Regions from separate parts of the Ammoniphilus sp. CFH 90114 genome, predicted to be linked through region 1. Evidence: riboswitches for the same ligand, from Rfam matches in the RefSeq annotation. Region 1 holds a riboswitch; each other region holds the start of a gene.

Region 1 (4,215 bases):
TCCTTATCGACGCGTGAAGTCGTTGAATTAATGAACCGTGAGGATCAAACGGTGGCATATGCGGTAGAGAAAGAGCTGGAGCGAATTGGCAAAGCGGTAGATCTGATTGTTGAATCCATGGAAAAAGGCGGTCGTTTGTTTTACTTTGGTGCAGGGACCAGCGGCCGGTTGGGTGTCTTGGATGCCTCGGAGTGCCCGCCGACGTTCGGTACGGAGCCTTCTCTTGTGCAGGGCGTCATTGCAGGAGGGCGTAAGGCTTTAGTCGAAGCGATTGAGGGTGCTGAAGATCTGCCGGAATTAGGGCAAGAAGATGTCGTGAAATACGGCGTGAAGTCGGGCGATGTGGTGGTAGGGATTGCGGCAAGCGGACGTACTCCTTATGTTCTAGGTGCGTTGCAGGCGGCCAATGAGATCGGGGCGGTTACCGTTTCTCTATCCTGCAACTCCACTTCGGTGTTGACGGGGGAAGCTGATGTTGCGATCAATGTGGTGGTCGGACCCGAGGTCGTCACTGGCTCTACTCGTCTCAAGGCCGGAACGGCCCAGAAGATGGTCTTGAATATGCTGACGACAGGAGCGATGATTCGGTTAGGGAAAGTCTATGGCAACTGGATGGTGAATGTTCAGGCGACGAATCATAAACTGCGGGAGCGCGTGAAACGGATTATCATGGAAGTGACGGGAGTGTCTTATGAGGAAGCTTCGGTGCTTTCGGAGCAGTCTGGTGGAGATGCTAGAATCGCCATCGTTATGCAGCAAACGGGATTGAGCTATGATGCGGCGGTTGAGTTGTTGGAGCAGACCAGAGGACGTGTGCGTGAGGCGATTGCGCAAGGATAGCAGGGTGCGGCGCTGGCTGGAGCTAGAGCTCGGCTGGTGCTGGTGCTGGAGGATAACCGGAGTATTTTCCGCTATTAGTAGATTCGAGTGAAAAAGTGCGGAAATAGGGGGAGAAAGTTCCCTTATTGGCTCCGAATACTTGACTTTGGGCGGGTTTTGGGTGAATAAGCGGAATCGGTTCCGTTATATCCACTCGAAAATCGGACTTTTGAAAAATAGGCGGAATTTCTCCGCCTACTTCTCATACAAAAAGGGGGCTGGCTCAGGCCCCTTTTTTCCTACATACTCTCTGTTACCTTCTGCATCAAAGCAGCTCGCTGGTTTTTCTTTCGAGCCTTGTATTCGGTTTCTGCTTGCTTTATAAGCGATGTCGAGTGTCCAGCTGCTATGAGGTCTTGTTCCATTTGTCCGAGTAGTTGATAAAATTGGCTGTCCGCTGTAGATTCTAACTGTTTGGCCTTTGATAAGTATTTAGAAGCTAGTGAGATTTTGGATTCATTGGACTGTCCGTTTTTGACGGCTATATATTCTTGCTTCGCTTGTTCAATGAGCCCCTTTAATTTTCCTTGATAAGATCGTTCTAGTGCCTTAAACTTCCCCTTGTACTTCTCTAGAATGTCGGTTTGAGTGGCAACCGGAGAAGAAGATGGAGGGGTGGGTGAGGCATCGGTTGGCTTAGGCTCAGATGGATCCGAATGGGCGGGCTGCTCGGTTGGAACGGCCGACTCCGCTTCAGGCGTTGGTGAGGCTTGCTCCGTTGACTCCTCCGCTAGCTCCTCCACAGGCTCGGCTTTAATTTCTGGGTCATTGAGCCAGTCGAGACTGCTGCTATCTCCTGCGAAAAGGGAATTCGGATCAGATTCTTGTACTTCGGGCACAGGGCTTGGACTAAAATAATAGGAGTATGAAAAAAGTACAATGGCGATTAGGGCAATAGGGATAGAAATCCAAATCAATTTCTTCAAAGGCATGTACCGGTCCTTTCCGACGGAATAATGCCCTTATTTTAACATAATTGGGTCGTTTACGGTTCAACTAATTCCATTAATTGCTCTTCATATCCCTTAGGAATGAAATTATTTAGGAAAACAATTCTGCTCTTTCCATGACGCACCTCGCTTGCACTAGAGGATGATGATCGGCCGACTTAAGGTTATGATCAGCGGGTCTCCTGCTCTACCATACCTAGTTTTGGATAATGCTCTTCGTCAATCTTCTACAAAATTTTTATACATATTTCGAGCCCGAATTCTAGCAAGGAGTCGATGTGATGGTGAGTAGGTGGTCTATTTTTATTATAGGCGGCCTAAGTATTTTGATGGGCGTCGAAGCAACTCGCTATGTGATTATATCGTGTACGTGGTTCGTATGATTGACCACGCCGCTGTTGGCCAGACGGAGCAGTTCAGGAATTTCGTAGTACGGAAGAACTAGTGAAGTAAATTTAAATTGTAAAGAATCCCGAGAAATGGTAGAAATAGAATATAACTTCAACTCGATCAAGGCAAATCTATCGAAAGGTAGAGACGCAAAGCTATGGGTCTAAGGTCCTTTTTGTGACTATGATCGCCAGGCTGCCGAGTAGCTAGGATGATGAAGCTGCTCTTTAAGTATTTACGAGCAGTTTTTTTTGTCTGTATTTTCTATATAGAGAGGAAGGACAGGTATGACCATTTCTAGGATGATGAAGCTTCAAATTATGGTGATTGTCGTATTATCGGTTGTCACACTTGGAAGTTTGTATCTGTTGCATAGTGGGGTTCAGCAACAGAGGCAAGCGGATCAGAACGCGATGGAATTTAAGCAATTAGGTTTTGACTTGTTCGTGGCATCAGAGTTTCTTACAAATGAAATCAGAAGTTATGTACAGTACGCAGAGGTAGTTTACTTAGATAACTATTACACAGAGACGAACGAGACAAGAACGAGAGAGCGTGTGGCAGGAAGGCTTTTGGAGTTGAAGGCCCCGGAGGAGCTGGTAGCTCTGGTTAAAGAGGCAGGGGAACATGCAGACGCCTTATCCCGTCTTGAAGCGGAAGCGATCCAAGCGGTGAGGGGGCAGTCCTTTGTTAAGGCTAGAGAGTTGGTTTATGGAAGCGACTATAAAAATACGAAGCTATTGATGGCTCAATCTATAACCAACTTCCAGCAGCAACTTGAAGACTGGGCCAATAAGGAGGCGAAAAAAGCAGAACAGAAGATGAATCTTCTCCTATTGACGACGGTATTGATGTTTATTGTCATCATTGCTAGTGTAACGAGTTCGCTCTTTATTTTGAATCGTAAGCTCAGACCTTTACAACAGGTTACCATGGCTGCTCATCAAGTTGCCCAAGGAAACCTTCAGGTTGAAACCCTGCCAGTACATAGTAAGGATGAAGTAGCGCAGGTTTCTTTAGCCATTAATCAAATGGTTGACAATCTTCGAGACTTAATTCAACAGATAGCGTCCTCATCTGAACAGGTGAATGCTTATTCCGGGGAGCTCATTGCAAGTGCCGAGCAAACGAACCGTGCCACGGAGCATATTGCTTCTACGACAGAGCAAGTCGCTGCGGGAGCAGAGGACCAGGTGAAAGGAATGGAGGAAACCTCTTCTGTTATTAATCAGATGTCAGCTAGTCTGAGTCAAATCTCCGTGAATACGCAAGGAGTTACAGAGTCGGTTGCCTCCACGAAAAATAAGGCTAACGTAGGGATTGAATCTATTCAGGTGGCAGAAAGTCAAATGAGTTCGATTCAACAAAACGTGAATGGATTAGCGGGTCTTGTACAGGGATTGGGTCAGCGTTCTCAAGAGATCGGACAGATCTTAGAGGTGATCACTGGCATTGCTGCCCAGACGAATCTCTTGGCATTGAATGCTGCCATTGAAGCGGCTCGTGCCGGTGAACATGGACGAGGGTTCGCAGTAGTAGCAGATGAAGTGCGAAAGCTCGCGGAACAATCAGGTACCTCTGCCCAACAGATTTCGAATTTGATTCAGCAGATTCAAGAGGAAACAAGTCGGGCCGTGGAATCCATGTCGAAGGTTACCGCTGAGGTTACTCAGGGAATTCAAGTGGTAAATCATGCGGGAGACTCCTTTAGCGAAATTCAACAGGCTGTTGTTCACGTGACAGAGCAGATTGAGCAAGTATCGAGTGCAATTCAGGACATGACGACGGGGGCACAGCATGTGGTGGAAAATATCGAGACCATCTCGAGAGTGATCGAAGAAACGGCATCTGGAACGCAAACGGTATCAGCAGCTACGGAAGAACAACTAGCGTCCTTGGAGGAAATTACGTCTTCGGCATCGTCCCTTTCGAATATGGCCGATGGTCTAAATCAGTTGGTAGGAAGATTCAAGCTATAAAATGACGGGAGAGTGAA
Region 2 (4,215 bases), on a different contig from region 1:
CCAGTCAGTCCATAAGTGCAACCCATGAAGTAAATCAGATTATCTTAACTACGAATGAAAGTGCCGAGAAAATTGAATTAGCCAGCAAGATGATAGGAAATATTGCTAACCAAACGAACCTACTAGCACTCAATGCCGCTATTGAGGCAGCTAGAGCTGGTGAAGCTGGAAAAGGGTTTGCCGTTGTTGCCGATGAGATACGGAAGTTAGCTGAACAATCCAATGGGTTTACCAACGAGATCGCAAATATTATTTCTGAATTAACATCAAAGACTGAACATGCTGTAAACACCATGCAAGAAGTGAATCAAATCATTTCTTTACAAACCCATAGTGTGGAGACAGTAAGTAATAAGTTTATCGGTATTGCAGAAGCGATTGATAAGATGCAGGGTGTTATTCAAAATTTGAATGCTTCTTCTAGTCAAATGAAGGATAAGAAGGAAGATATTATTGAAATCTTCCAAGACTTGTCTGCCATTTCAGAGGAAAATGCAGCATGTACGGAGGTTGCTTCTACTACCATAGAGGGACAAGTGAGTGCCATAGAAAGTGTAGCCGACTCTAGTGATCAATTAGCTAGGTTGTCCGAAGAAATTAAAGGATTTATTATTAAATTTAAGCATTAGAGGGAGCATTTCTCTCCCGAGGCCAGTCTATTACTTGATATTCGTGTATAGACTGGCTTTTTCAATCTTTACTGGAATAAAACGATATATATGGATAGGATTTGATTATTGTAGTTTTTCCAATAAGAGGATTAGAGGAGGATTCGATGAGATCATTAATCGGAGGATTCACAACCGAGATTAAGACTGAAAAAGGGATAGCTGAGATGAAGAAGTTAAATATTAACGGTACGGAACAGTGGGTGGTGATGAGAGGTCAAGATCGAACTAGTCCTATACTGTTTCATCTACATGGGGGTCCAGGGGGATCTCAAACAGGTAATTTCAGAAAGTATCTTAGCGATTTAGAGAAGGACTTTGTCGTTATCAATTGGGATCAACGAGGGGCAGGGAAGTCCTATCATCCCAATATTCCTCAAGAGACGATGAATATGAACCAACTTGTAGAAGACGCAAAGGAAGTCATCTCTTATGCGTTACATCGTTTCCAACAGAAACAAGTGTTCTTAACAGGACAGTCCTTTGGTAGTGTATTGGGGATGTTGCTTTTACATAGATATCCTGAGTTTGTTCAGGCTTATATTGGAATTAATCAAGTAGTCTACCGTGCAGAAGAGGAATTAGCATGCTATGAAACAACATTACAAATAGCAAAAGAACGGGGAGACAAAAAAGCGATAGAAGATTTAACAACAATGGGAAGGCCCATTAACGGTTCTTACCAAAATACGAAAGATTTAGTTAGGCAAAGAGGACTAATTACGAAGTATAAAGGGGTTAGTTATAAAAAAAGTACACACCTCATTCAGTTTGCGAGCATCTTTTGTTCTGAGTTAACTTTTAAAGAAAAAATAAATTTTATGAAAGGATTCACCTTCTCCATTGATACTTTGTGGGAAGAGTGGTCAAGTATGAATCTAAGGGAAAAAATTATAGAAGTACATGTCCCGATTTACTTTATAGCGGGTAAGCATGATAGGCTGGTTCCTCTGGAAAGCACTTCACAATATTTTGAAATACTAAAAGCCCCTAAAAAGGAACTCGTCATATTCGAAGAATCGGGTCATCTGGCTTGTTTTGAAGAGCCAGGCAAGTTTTGTGAATTGCTAAAAACAATCAAAGAAACATCTGTAGCCTTCTAAGGCAAAGTTTTTGATAAATTATTGAAATTATTGACTAAAATTGTCATAATAAGAATATCATAATTTAGTTCTAAAAGACTATATAAAGGACTAAAGTAACGAATTTAACCAGAGCGATAATGGCAAACCCATCGAAAGATGGGGACGCAAAGCCTCAGACCTAAGGGACCCCCTATGGTGGCTGGGTTACCGAAATTGGCGATTCATATATGGGATATAAAACCATGATATGGGGAAACCACTTTCATTTTTGAAGTGGTTTTTTAGTTATCCAAGTAACGGTAGGTATGGAGTAATAGTTTCCTATCGCGTTAGGGTATCTATAATTTTTGAAAATGGAGAATAACAACAAATGGATCCTAGAGATAGAGTGATAGACAAACGGAAAACCACGAAAGTTCTATATGATCACTTTTTAAATATCATGTACGATACTCGTGAAATCTATTTTTTTGATACTAGTACACTAAAATTTGTTGAAGTGAATACGGTTGCATCAAAGAATTTGGGTTATACCCTAGATGAACTTCTTGATATGAGCCCTGTGGAAGTCATGACGAGACTGACAGAAAAAGAGTTTCAAAGAATTATTGATCCGTTGACTTCTGGCAAGCAAACCGTTGTTTCACTAGAAACATCCCTGCTTCGGAAGGATTCTACGGTTTATCCTGTGGAAATTCAGTTGTATTTAATTGAAAAGGAAAATCAAAGCTTAGTACTCGCGATCGTGAATGATATTATTGAGCGAAAACAAGCAGAGGAGATGATTCATTATTTATCTTACCAGGATCATATCACTTGTTTACCTAATCGAATGCTGTTTAATGACCGTTTAAGTGTAAGCCTCTCCAATGCTAAACGAAACCAGTCCATTGTGACGGTTCTCTTTCTTGATCTAGACCGCTTTAAACATCTCAATGATCCTCTCGGTCATGATAAAGGGGATGCAATCTTGCGGCAAGTGGCTCATAAGCTCAAGTTCTGCTTACGCGAGAATGATACCATCTCGCGGTTTGGGGGAGATGAGTTTGCCATTATACTCTCGGACGTCGGCCGAGTAGAAGATGCCGGTAGAGTAGCTGGAAGAGTTCTGGATAAATTATCGGAGACTTTGAACTTTGAGGAATTTGAATTTCGTTTGACGGCTAGCATAGGGATCAGTTTGTATCCGTTTGACGGAAATACGAGAGAAGAATTACTGAAAAATGCCCACTCTGCGATGTATAAAGCGAAAGAGCGGGGAGGAAATTGCTACCAGTTCTATGCATCTGAAATGAATGCAAGGATGTTTGAACGACTCGTATTAGAGAACGGATTACATAAAGCATTGGATCGCAATGAATTCGTTCTTTATTACCAGCCTCAATATGACAGCAAGACTTTGGAGATTACGGGTGTAGAAGCGCTAGTGCGATGGAACCACCCGGACTTAGGACTAGTTCCTCCTGCGGATTTTATCCCTTTATCTGAAGAAATCGGACATATTATACCATTGGGGATTTGGGTGCTCTATACCGCTTGCGTGCAGAACAAGGCATGGCAAGATGCAGGATATCCTCCAATATCCGTATCGGTCATTCTATCTACTAAGCAATTCAAACAGAGCAATTTAGTTCAACTTGTATCTGATGTTCTTAACGAAACGGGTTTAGAGCCCCAATACCTAAAACTAGAGTTAACAGAAACGGATATGATGGAAAATACGGATGAAATCCTGGCGACCCTTCAACAATTGAAGAACATGGGGATTAAAATTATGATTGATGATTTTGGAAAAGGGTATTCATCCCTTGGCTATTTGAAGAAGTTTCCTGTTGATATCTTGAAAATTGATCAGTCTTTTATTCGGGAAATCGAATCTAGTCCTAGTGAAAGAGAAATCGTCATCGCAATTCTTCAACTTGCTCAAATACTAGATTTGCAAGTGATTGCGGAGGGGATTGAAACCGAGGAACAGTTTGCCTTTCTTCGTAAACATGACTGTGATGTGATGCAAGGATACTATTTTTCCAAGCCTTTACCTTTGAGGGAGATTGAAGAAGTTCTAAAGGTAAAAAGGAAGATTGAGGCTCCAAAAGGGATTGTAGGATGATAAAAGATAATGGTAGTTATATATTGGAAGTCGGCGAGAAGGAACTGTGGGAAACGACCGAAACTCTCCAAGCTCTTATTAAATCGTCTCCTTTAGCAATTGTGTCTTTTGATCATGATGGTCATGTGAACATGTGGAATCCGGCTGCCGAGAAGTTGCTGGGTTGGCGGGAAGAAGAAGTGCTAAATAAACCGAACCCGCTGTTTTCTGAAGATACGAATGCGGATGAATTTAGCAATCTATTGGGGCTTTTGCTGCAAGGAAATGCTTTGACCGATGTAGAAATCAGGAGAGCGAGGAAAGATGGATCGACTATTGATTTAAGCCTGTCCATTACGCTCTTATATGATAA
Region 3 (4,215 bases), on a different contig from region 1:
AATTGGCCTCTACCTTCTTTATTTTCACATTTACACGATCAATTGTACCTGAATTCCAGCCAACCAGAGCTCCATAGTATTGTCCACTTCCAGTTATACTGATGTTCTCCAGATTAAGATTTTTAACAATCCCATCCGGAGCAATATCGCCTAAAATTCCACCATACAAGCTAGAGTCATTGGTAATATAGGTCAAATTTCTGATTGTATGACCGGCTCCATCTAGAACACCCTGAAAATCTGAGCCAGGGTAATATCCAATGGGTATCCAGTTCGTTTCGTTACTAAGGTCAATATCTGCTCCAAGCTTATAGTAACCGGTAGGCTGTATATTCTTTAAATCTGTTACTGAATGAATAATATAGGGATCATCTTTCGTACCTGATCCCGCAGCAACAGCTGTAGCCTCAGGAAAGAACTGTACAAATAATGCGTATAGAATGGAAATTACAACTAACCGCCTAATGTAATTCATATTTTTTATCCCCATTCTGAAAAGATTCTATTAAATTAGGTTTTTCATTCGGTTCGATCACCCCACAGCTAAAATAGTATGATTATTATCTTTTAAATCTCCCAGATTGAGCATCCCTCCCCCGGTTCTGAGACAAATCCCCTTAAGACATGATTGGGTAGGGTGAAATGAATACCCCCCATCTTCTTAAATTAGAACAAGAGATTAGGGATTTTAGTGAGCGTTTCCCTAAAGTTTCTGACTCACAGTTTCCCGACGCCACTTCAAATAATGTAGGTACATTTACCCAATCCTCTACATTATATTACAATTTTCTTCATTCTGAATTGTTACTCAGTAAATTTAAGGAAAACTTAATGTTAACTTTCCAAAACAAAAAACCTGAGGGTTGAGAGTTAATCCCTACCCTCCGGCTCTTTTAAAAGAATGGGGTCTAACCCGTTCTTTCGCAGTTGTTGATCGTTCGCAGGCCTTGGCGGCGATTCTACCAATTAGGTCCCTGACCTGCTTTATAATCTTCGTCCGGTATTCTATAACGGATTCCATATTCAATTGAAACCATTGGGCAAGATGTTAAACATCTTGATTCTCACCCGAAAATCTATTACTTCCATTAGCCATACTGAACCACCGATAAAAAAGCATTGGAGAAAGTGTCAGTGTTTAAATGGATGTATTGAATGTTGGGCGCCATTGTAGCGATCTTCCACTCAAACTGAAGAGGATTCTTCTCTTTTTAATTCTTATCCTTACTCTGTTCCTTTAAGGCCTCCCGAAGAGATGAGTCAAAGATTTGAACTGAAATATTAGGCTTAGTTATCCGCTTATCCACGTATACGAATCGATGGCCTCCATAAGAACCTCTTAAGTCAATTGGGGTCAATCGCCCGAAACCCGAGGTAATACGGGGTCTGACCCCATTTTGCTCCACCGCCGGTAACATAAAAAGATAGAGGTGACGATAACCAAAGAGGTCAGACCCCACAAAAACCGTGGGAGTCATACCCCTTTGAGAGAGCCCTGCAAAAGTAACCCTTTTGAAAAAGACTTAGTGGGGTTAGTCAATTAAAACGAGTGAAATTATAAAAAAATGCAGTCAACCTCCCTAGGAGGCTGGCTGCATTTTGTCTATTAGCCTTATTATTCGTTTGACGTTTAGATGTTGTTTGTAACCAAAAAACGATTGAGTCGAGCTTTTCCATCCAAAGCGAGCATCCGGGTCAATAGCGGACATGACACCTTTATTTGCAAGTAACCGTTCATCTTCCACGATCTGCTTGGCTATACTTACTTTCTCGGAAATCGCTCCTTCGTGATCAGGGAGCAAGGTTTCAACCGTTTCACCCAATTCAGCTAAATAGTGAAGCCGAAACCGCGGTGGGAATGCCCAAACCTCTGGTACTATCCACCTAACACCTAATTGTTACAAATTTCAAAACTACTATATTCCTGTTTAGTATAGTGTTATACTGCAAACAGATAATGGAAACCAACTGTTTCATAATCCTAAAATACTACATAAAGGCAAACCTATTGAAAGGTGGGGACGCAAAGCCACAAGCCTAAGGGAGAAATTCTATGGCGGTTGGGTTGCCAAGAGGTTCGATAACGAATGCTAAGTTATTCCTTTTTGGAATAGCTTTTTATTTTTATTACCATTAAAACATACTAGGAGATCCGATCCAAATGAGCAAATGTCCTTTTTCGATGGCTTTTACGTTCCTCGGTATCGCGCGAAAGAAACCCAAAATGGATTCTTTGCTTGAACAAAGTAAACGGATTCATGGTAAGATGGTCATCGATGACAGAGAGATTAGTAGACAGTTAGACATCATCTCCTTATCTGAAGAAGACTTAAAATTAGTGAAGCTGATTCAACCCCTCATCATTCAGAAAATGGATGACATCGTTCAGCAGTTTTATGGAAATATCACGAAACAGTCCAATCTATTGGCTATTATCACACGGCATAGTACGGTAGAGAGATTACAAGGAACCCTAAAAACCCATATTCAAGAGTTATTCAATGGCGAGATTGACGAGGAATTTGTTAAGAAAAGAATTCGAATTGCCCATGCCCATGTCAAGGTTGGATTAGAGACCAAGTGGTACATGTGTGCTTTTCAGGATTTGTTTAGCTCGATCGTAGCCATCTTGGACAAGCATATTGAAAATCGCACGGATTTAATAGGTGCCATTATGGTGTGCAGCAAGCTGCTAAACTTTGAACAACAACTTGTATTAGAGGCTTACGAGCAGGAACATCAGCGAATCCGCCAGGTTCAAGAGGAAACGAAACAAAAAGTGAATACAGCTGTTCAACAGGCCGTCGAATCGTTGGCTGCAGTTTCGGAAGAAACGAGTGCCTCCGTACAAGAACTCTCCGCCCAGACAGATCATATTATGCATTTTGCAAAGAGAGGCAGCAATCTTGCCATCGCTTCCGAGGAGCGCTCCATCAAGGGGAAAGGATTAGTAGAGAATCAACAAGAGAGCATGGACTCCATCCGTGACAGGATGAATAAAATTCTGCAGGATTCTGAGGATTTACAGAATGTCTCAAAGAAGATTCAAGATATTGTCGGGATGATTACCTCTATTGCCGATCAAACGAACCTTCTTGCCCTGAATGCAGCCATTGAGGCGGCACGTGCAGGTGAGTATGGGAAAGGCTTCTCGGTCGTGGCGGGTGAAATTCGAAAGCTAGCCGATCAAACGAAGCAATCCATCTCCGGTGTTTCAGCCTTAGTAGCCCAAACGGATACCCAAGTCTCTCATGTCTCTCAGTCTGTTCAATCGATCCACAGCCTCATTGAAAGCGGGAATCAATATGTAAGCCAAACGGTGGAATGTTTTGATGAAATTCTAGAAGCTATGTGTCAAACGAAAGAACAAAATCAAGCCATTGAAAAGGAATTAGAGATGTTTGTGAAGACGCTCGCTGAAATTTCCGAAGCTTCATCCGAGATCGCCTATTCTACCGATTCATTAAATCAAACCACAAATGAATTGATGTAATAGGGAAAGCCTTTTGCTTCATGTAATAGTATGTGAAAAATTGAACATTTATAAGGTTAACACCTTATCTATAGTATAAATGGAGGTGTGGAAAACATGACAACCTTAGTGATGAAGCTAGATGCTTCCGATTATTCCCTAGAAGATGGACGAATGGATGAGAATGACGCCTTGGTCATCCGACAAAAGATCATTAATGAAATGAACGAAGGAACTCTAGAATTTGTACTTCTTGTAGAGAAAAACCCACGGATCGATAAATCAGCCCTTCTTGTTCTGGCTGGAGTTTGGAAGCTTCTATTTTTACAAGGCGGAAGGTTGCAAATCGTCGGGGTAGAACAAGAAACTCGTCAATTCATTGAGGAGATGGGCTTATCTCCCTTTCTATTAGAAACCTAGCTGTCTTTTTGGCAATTTTTAAGGAGGTCCTGATCTTTCATGAGGTTCCTAACATTAGAACAATCCATCAAAAGGTATAAGGAGATTGAGTTTGCTCTCAATGCGTCTACGATTCTAGCGATCACAGATGAGCGTGGCATGATAACGGACGTCAATGATGCCTTCTGCCGCATTTCTCAGTACTCCCGAGAAGAACTGGTTGGCCAAAGTCATCGTATCATCAATTCGGGGCATCATCCCCCTGTTTTTTTTCAGGCGTTATGGGAGACCATTCGGTCTGGTTCCCTTTGGGAAGGAGAGGTCAAAAACCGTGCAAAGGATGG
Region 4 (4,215 bases), on a different contig from region 1:
GGAAACAGAAGGGAGTAGAGATGGATGTTCTGATAAGCCAAACCATTTTAAACTCATCTTATTTTCTCTCCCCTTCCACTAGCTCTTCAAATTTTTGGAGAATCGGTGCAGCCGTTGATGAGTCCTCAGGATGGCGGAGCATAAGATGAAGAGCTAATCCGGTTTGGGTAGCTAATCCTAGGGAAACACCTTCTTCAGGGGAGACTTCCAGCGTAACCGTTTGATACTCCTTCACTTGCTCCTTGTGAACACTCCACGCTACGGCGTTCCCAGCTCTCAAGACCTTCACGTTCTCTAGAAGGAGGAATGCTTTAGAAAGTGCCTCTTTGTTTGGCGGAGTCACAAGGATTACATCAACCATACTACCAGGAACGAGAAAGCCGGATACTCCTTTTACCTCATCTACACTTATCGAGACGGCACGCTTGCCAGGTTGAATTTCTACTTCTAAGGAAGTATTAATCTTTGCTTCCGGCTCGGCCACAGGAAGTTCTTCTCCTTGTGGGGCTTCTACCACAGGTGTCATTGTCTCGGTAGGTGCAGGCGGCAATAGAAGGAGATACAGACTTCCTGAAGCCAACATCCCAAAGATTACAGCCCATATCCAAATGGTTTTTGTTTTCATCCGTCTCTCTCCTGATGCTCTAGTTTACTCTACCAATTTGTATCCATAGGCCCCATAGGATGAACCCGCTGAGACTATTGGACCAGATATCGTCTTTTCTATAAATCGACCGACTACTTCCGCCCCTTGATTGTTATCACTAACCGATTCAATAAAAAAGAAGGCAAAACCAACCACACGAACCTGTTTAATTTGGTTTTGCTGCGTTACCACAGGCTGATAAACAGGGATAAGCCCTATTCTTGGACAATTCACTGGATAATCCGTGTAAGTAGCCCCTGGATAAGGACAAGAGGAGATCCGATGCTCAATGGCTCGTTTGGTAGGATTGGCAATCTGTCCAGTCTCCGTGTTCAGAACATCATAAACGCTAAGCTCTCCGTCAAACCCTTGCTGTAAATCTCTCTCGTAGTTACTAGCTCCTGAACCTGTAAGCGCTAGAGCGCCAAAGTTTCCTGTATCTGCTGTTCCCACTTTTAACTTGGCCTGCTGTCCAAAGGTTAAAGGGGTCCCCGCATTAACTCCAAGGGGGATGGCCCCCACCCCTGCACCGATTGGACCGAACTTAATTTTGGCTGTAGCATGGATCGTGTTGTCCGAAAAACCTAATACCTTCGAAAAAGTTGCAAGCACTTCTTTCGACGATCCTCCTGCTAGGGACATGTCAGTACGGTCAAAAGTTAAGGTTAAGTCAGACGCTTCTACCCCATTTCCTTGAGCAACATGTTCTGCAGCACGCTGGCCCAGATCCGGTCTACTGGGATAATCCATCGCTCCAGCTAAAACAGCGGAATCGACAGCCTTTTGAAGTCTTGATTTTTCAAGATAAATCACGCCTATATCTAACACTAATGCAGTCATGCCTAATAATAACGTCATCACCATCGCCACGATGATGACAACCGTACCTTTTTCTGAACGCAGTAAGTTCATCATGTTATTCCACCCTCATCACTGTTTTCGTTGTGATCGTATAGGGACTTTGAAAAACCGTTTTAGTTATGGGTGAAATAAAATCAATAGGATAGGATATCGTCACTGTAGCGTATACTCCACGTGTTCGGTTTGCTTGAGCTGGTGTAACGGAAAAAGAAAGTTTAGATGACTGTAAACCGGGAGTTCCACTAAGGATCATCTGGCTAACTTCTGCATCCGTCTTTCCCACGCTTGCGGCCCGTGCAGCTTCACGTCCCGCATGATCAAGCATTAAATTGGTATGAAGAACGAGTCCAAAATCAAGGATGCCAATAAGGAGAATAAGCAAGATCGGTAAGCATAATGCCAACTCCACAGTAGACTGCCCCTTATTGGATCGCATTACCTTACACCCCAGGCGTACACAGCAGGTATGCGTCGTTCTTTGATATCCTTCCACACTGAAATGACCAGTGCAATGATTATGATTAGGTCGGTCATAAGACATCGACTCCTTGATGATAGAAGAGAACCCCGCGGGGGCGGGGTGGTTGCAATAATTAAAAATAGTTTTTTATGGTGTTGGTGTTGTTGTTGTCGGGCTAACTTGTCCTGCAATGTTAGCGAATGCGTCAGTTATAGCCGTACCTAATGGACTAGCAGTAATTAAAGCTAGTATCCCAACAATAACCCCCAAAATTAACGCATACTCCGTCATACCCTGACCTTTTTCCTCTTTGAACAAACGTGTTAGATGTTTCAACATAATGTCTCCTCCTCTAATTGTTGTGGAACAACCCTTAAAGTCCCGAAGGAGATGGCATCTACTTATGTAAAGTAGGCTTACATCTTCGGCAACTGGCTGGCCTAGCCATTCGTGCTTTAGCCCCTTTAGTTTTGCGTCCTTGAGTTTCCTCAAGTTTGCCCTTTCGGTTGTTTATGTCTCTATCTTAGTGGGAAATACGGCTATTTATAATCCGACAAAGTTCCTGTTATTTTTACAATGTTTGACATTGGAATTCCAACTATTTACCTAGATGGTAAATTAGATATATGATTCCAGTTCTATTTCTCTCGAAAGTCTGACAGAATTATGAACTTGTGCTTTATCTTATTTTCCATTATGGTAGAAAAAATTAGAATCTGGATGTGATGAAAGTGAAGATTCAATCTTTTCACTATACCAAGCGAAATACGGAACAAAATTTAACAATAGAACTCGAAACAGCTTTTACTTTTGCTAGGAGATTTTTCGGGCTAATGGGAAGGGGAACAATCCAGCGTGGAATATTATTCAATAGAACCAAACAAGTACATATGTTTTTCATGCGGTTCCCTATCGATGTTTACTTTCTAAACCAAGAAGGTGTAGTTATTCGGATAGTAAAAGACTTAAGACCTTGGCGGATCAGCCCCTATGTGAAGGAAGCTTATTATGTCATTGAATTACAGGTAGGGCATCCATATCTCCTAGAGATCGGGGATGTTTTTCAAGTAAGTTGAGGATGGATATTTGCAAAAATACTTTATTTATTTGCAACCTCTTATATTTTATTTGCAATCTGTTCACACCCATAAAACCCCCTCTACTTCAAGAGCTGTTTTTTGACGTTTTTATATATATAATGTGACTTAAATAAGAACTTTTACAGGAGGAAAGAATGGATGCATAAAATCGCCTTATCCATTATTGCTGGCTTCATTCTCATCTATCTTCAGTCACTAATGGTCATGAAGTTGAATGGTTATTCGTCCATTGAGTTTAATAATCTCTCTATATTATTCTCCTTATGGGCCGTGAACGTGATTATGGTATATAGTTTATTATTCAATTTAAAGAAACCAATACTCGAATCGGAAAATCAAGCTTAGCTACCGACTTTCTTCCGTTCTTCCAAAACCAGTAGACAACCATAACAAAACAGCCCCCGCTATTATCACGCGAGGGCTGTTTCCATTATCCTTACTTCTTCTCTGCAATTTCCTCGATTAGTTGTTGGACAAAGTCATGAAGTGCCATCGTACCTAGGTCACCCTGATCTCTCTTACGCACAGCCACTTGTCCATTTTCTGCTTCAGCTTTCCCGATTACTGCCATATATGGCATCTTCTCTAGCTGAGCTTGTCTAATCTTATATCCAATTTTCTCGTTACGATTATCGAGTTCTACACGGATGCCAACTCGCTTCAACTTTTGTACGACTTCTTCCGCATATCCGGCTAAATCGTTGCTAATGGTTAAGACCTTCACTTGAGTTGGAGATATCCAAAGCGGGAACTTGCCTTCGTAAACTTCAATCAAGTAAGCCGTTAGACGTTCCATTGTAGAAAGAATACCACGGTGAATAACAACTGGACGATGTGGTTTGTCATCATCTCCAATGTACTCAAGCTGGAATCTCTCTGGAAGTAAGAAGTCTAATTGAGCTGTTGATAGCGTTTCGTCTTTACCAATGGCTGTCTTTACCATAACGTCAAGCTTCGGGCCGTAGAAAGCTGCTTCCCCTTCTACTTCCTTATACGGCAGACCAAGGTTATCCATCGCATTCTTCAGCATAGATTGAGCCATTTCCCATAGTTCGTCATTTTGGACGTACTTTTCCTTATCCTCTGGATCACGATATGACAAACGGAACCAGTAATCCGTGATATTCAAATCCTTATAAGCTTGTTGG

What was found. A riboswitch is a leader RNA that binds a small molecule or an ion and turns the genes downstream of it on or off. The one in region 1 is predicted to bind cyclic di-GMP.
Region 2: another riboswitch for cyclic di-GMP. It lies ahead of EIZ39_RS13315 (sensor domain-containing protein); the one in region 1 lies ahead of EIZ39_RS20640 (methyl-accepting chemotaxis protein).
Region 3: another riboswitch for cyclic di-GMP. It lies ahead of EIZ39_RS27150 (globin-coupled sensor protein); the one in region 1 lies ahead of EIZ39_RS20640 (methyl-accepting chemotaxis protein).
Region 4: another riboswitch for cyclic di-GMP. It lies ahead of EIZ39_RS05255 (Flp family type IVb pilin); the one in region 1 lies ahead of EIZ39_RS20640 (methyl-accepting chemotaxis protein).

What each region holds. Positions count from the first base shown of each region.
Region 1 covers NZ_SDLI01000011.1:36,303-40,517, reverse strand. Annotated here, with positions in the region: gene murQ (N-acetylmuramic acid 6-phosphate etherase) at 1-840, shown strand, start outside; gene EIZ39_RS20645 (hypothetical protein) at 1,119-1,811, opposite strand; cyclic di-GMP riboswitch class I at 2,334-2,422, shown strand; gene EIZ39_RS20640 (methyl-accepting chemotaxis protein) at 2,507-4,198, shown strand.
Region 2 covers NZ_SDLI01000005.1:206,879-211,093, forward strand. Annotated here, with positions in the region: gene EIZ39_RS13305 (methyl-accepting chemotaxis protein) at 1-629, shown strand, start outside; gene EIZ39_RS13310 (alpha/beta fold hydrolase) at 776-1,771, shown strand; cyclic di-GMP riboswitch class I at 1,883-1,965, shown strand; gene EIZ39_RS13315 (sensor domain-containing protein) at 2,124-3,863, shown strand; gene EIZ39_RS13320 (sensor domain-containing protein) at 3,860-4,215, shown strand, end outside.
Region 3 covers NZ_SDLI01000020.1:37,179-41,393, reverse strand. Annotated here, with positions in the region: partial or broken gene EIZ39_RS24155 (GLUG motif-containing protein) at 1-475, opposite strand, end outside; partial or broken gene EIZ39_RS24145 (IS5/IS1182 family transposase) at 1,632-1,841, opposite strand; cyclic di-GMP riboswitch class I at 1,989-2,073, shown strand; gene EIZ39_RS27150 (globin-coupled sensor protein) at 2,162-3,493, shown strand; gene EIZ39_RS24135 (STAS domain-containing protein) at 3,590-3,892, shown strand; gene EIZ39_RS24130 (sensor domain-containing protein) at 3,932-4,215, shown strand, end outside.
Region 4 covers NZ_SDLI01000002.1:120,063-124,277, reverse strand. Annotated here, with positions in the region: gene EIZ39_RS05275 (CpaE/TadZ family protein) at 1-57, opposite strand, end outside; gene cpaB (Flp pilus assembly protein CpaB) at 59-625, opposite strand; gene EIZ39_RS05265 (pilus assembly protein TadG-related protein) at 650-1,561, opposite strand; gene EIZ39_RS05260 (TadE/TadG family type IV pilus assembly protein) at 1,563-1,943, opposite strand; gene EIZ39_RS05255 (Flp family type IVb pilin) at 2,115-2,306, opposite strand; cyclic di-GMP riboswitch class I at 2,391-2,476, opposite strand; gene EIZ39_RS05250 (DUF192 domain-containing protein) at 2,699-3,043, shown strand; gene EIZ39_RS05245 (hypothetical protein) at 3,206-3,412, shown strand; gene thrS (threonine--tRNA ligase) at 3,504-4,215, opposite strand, start outside.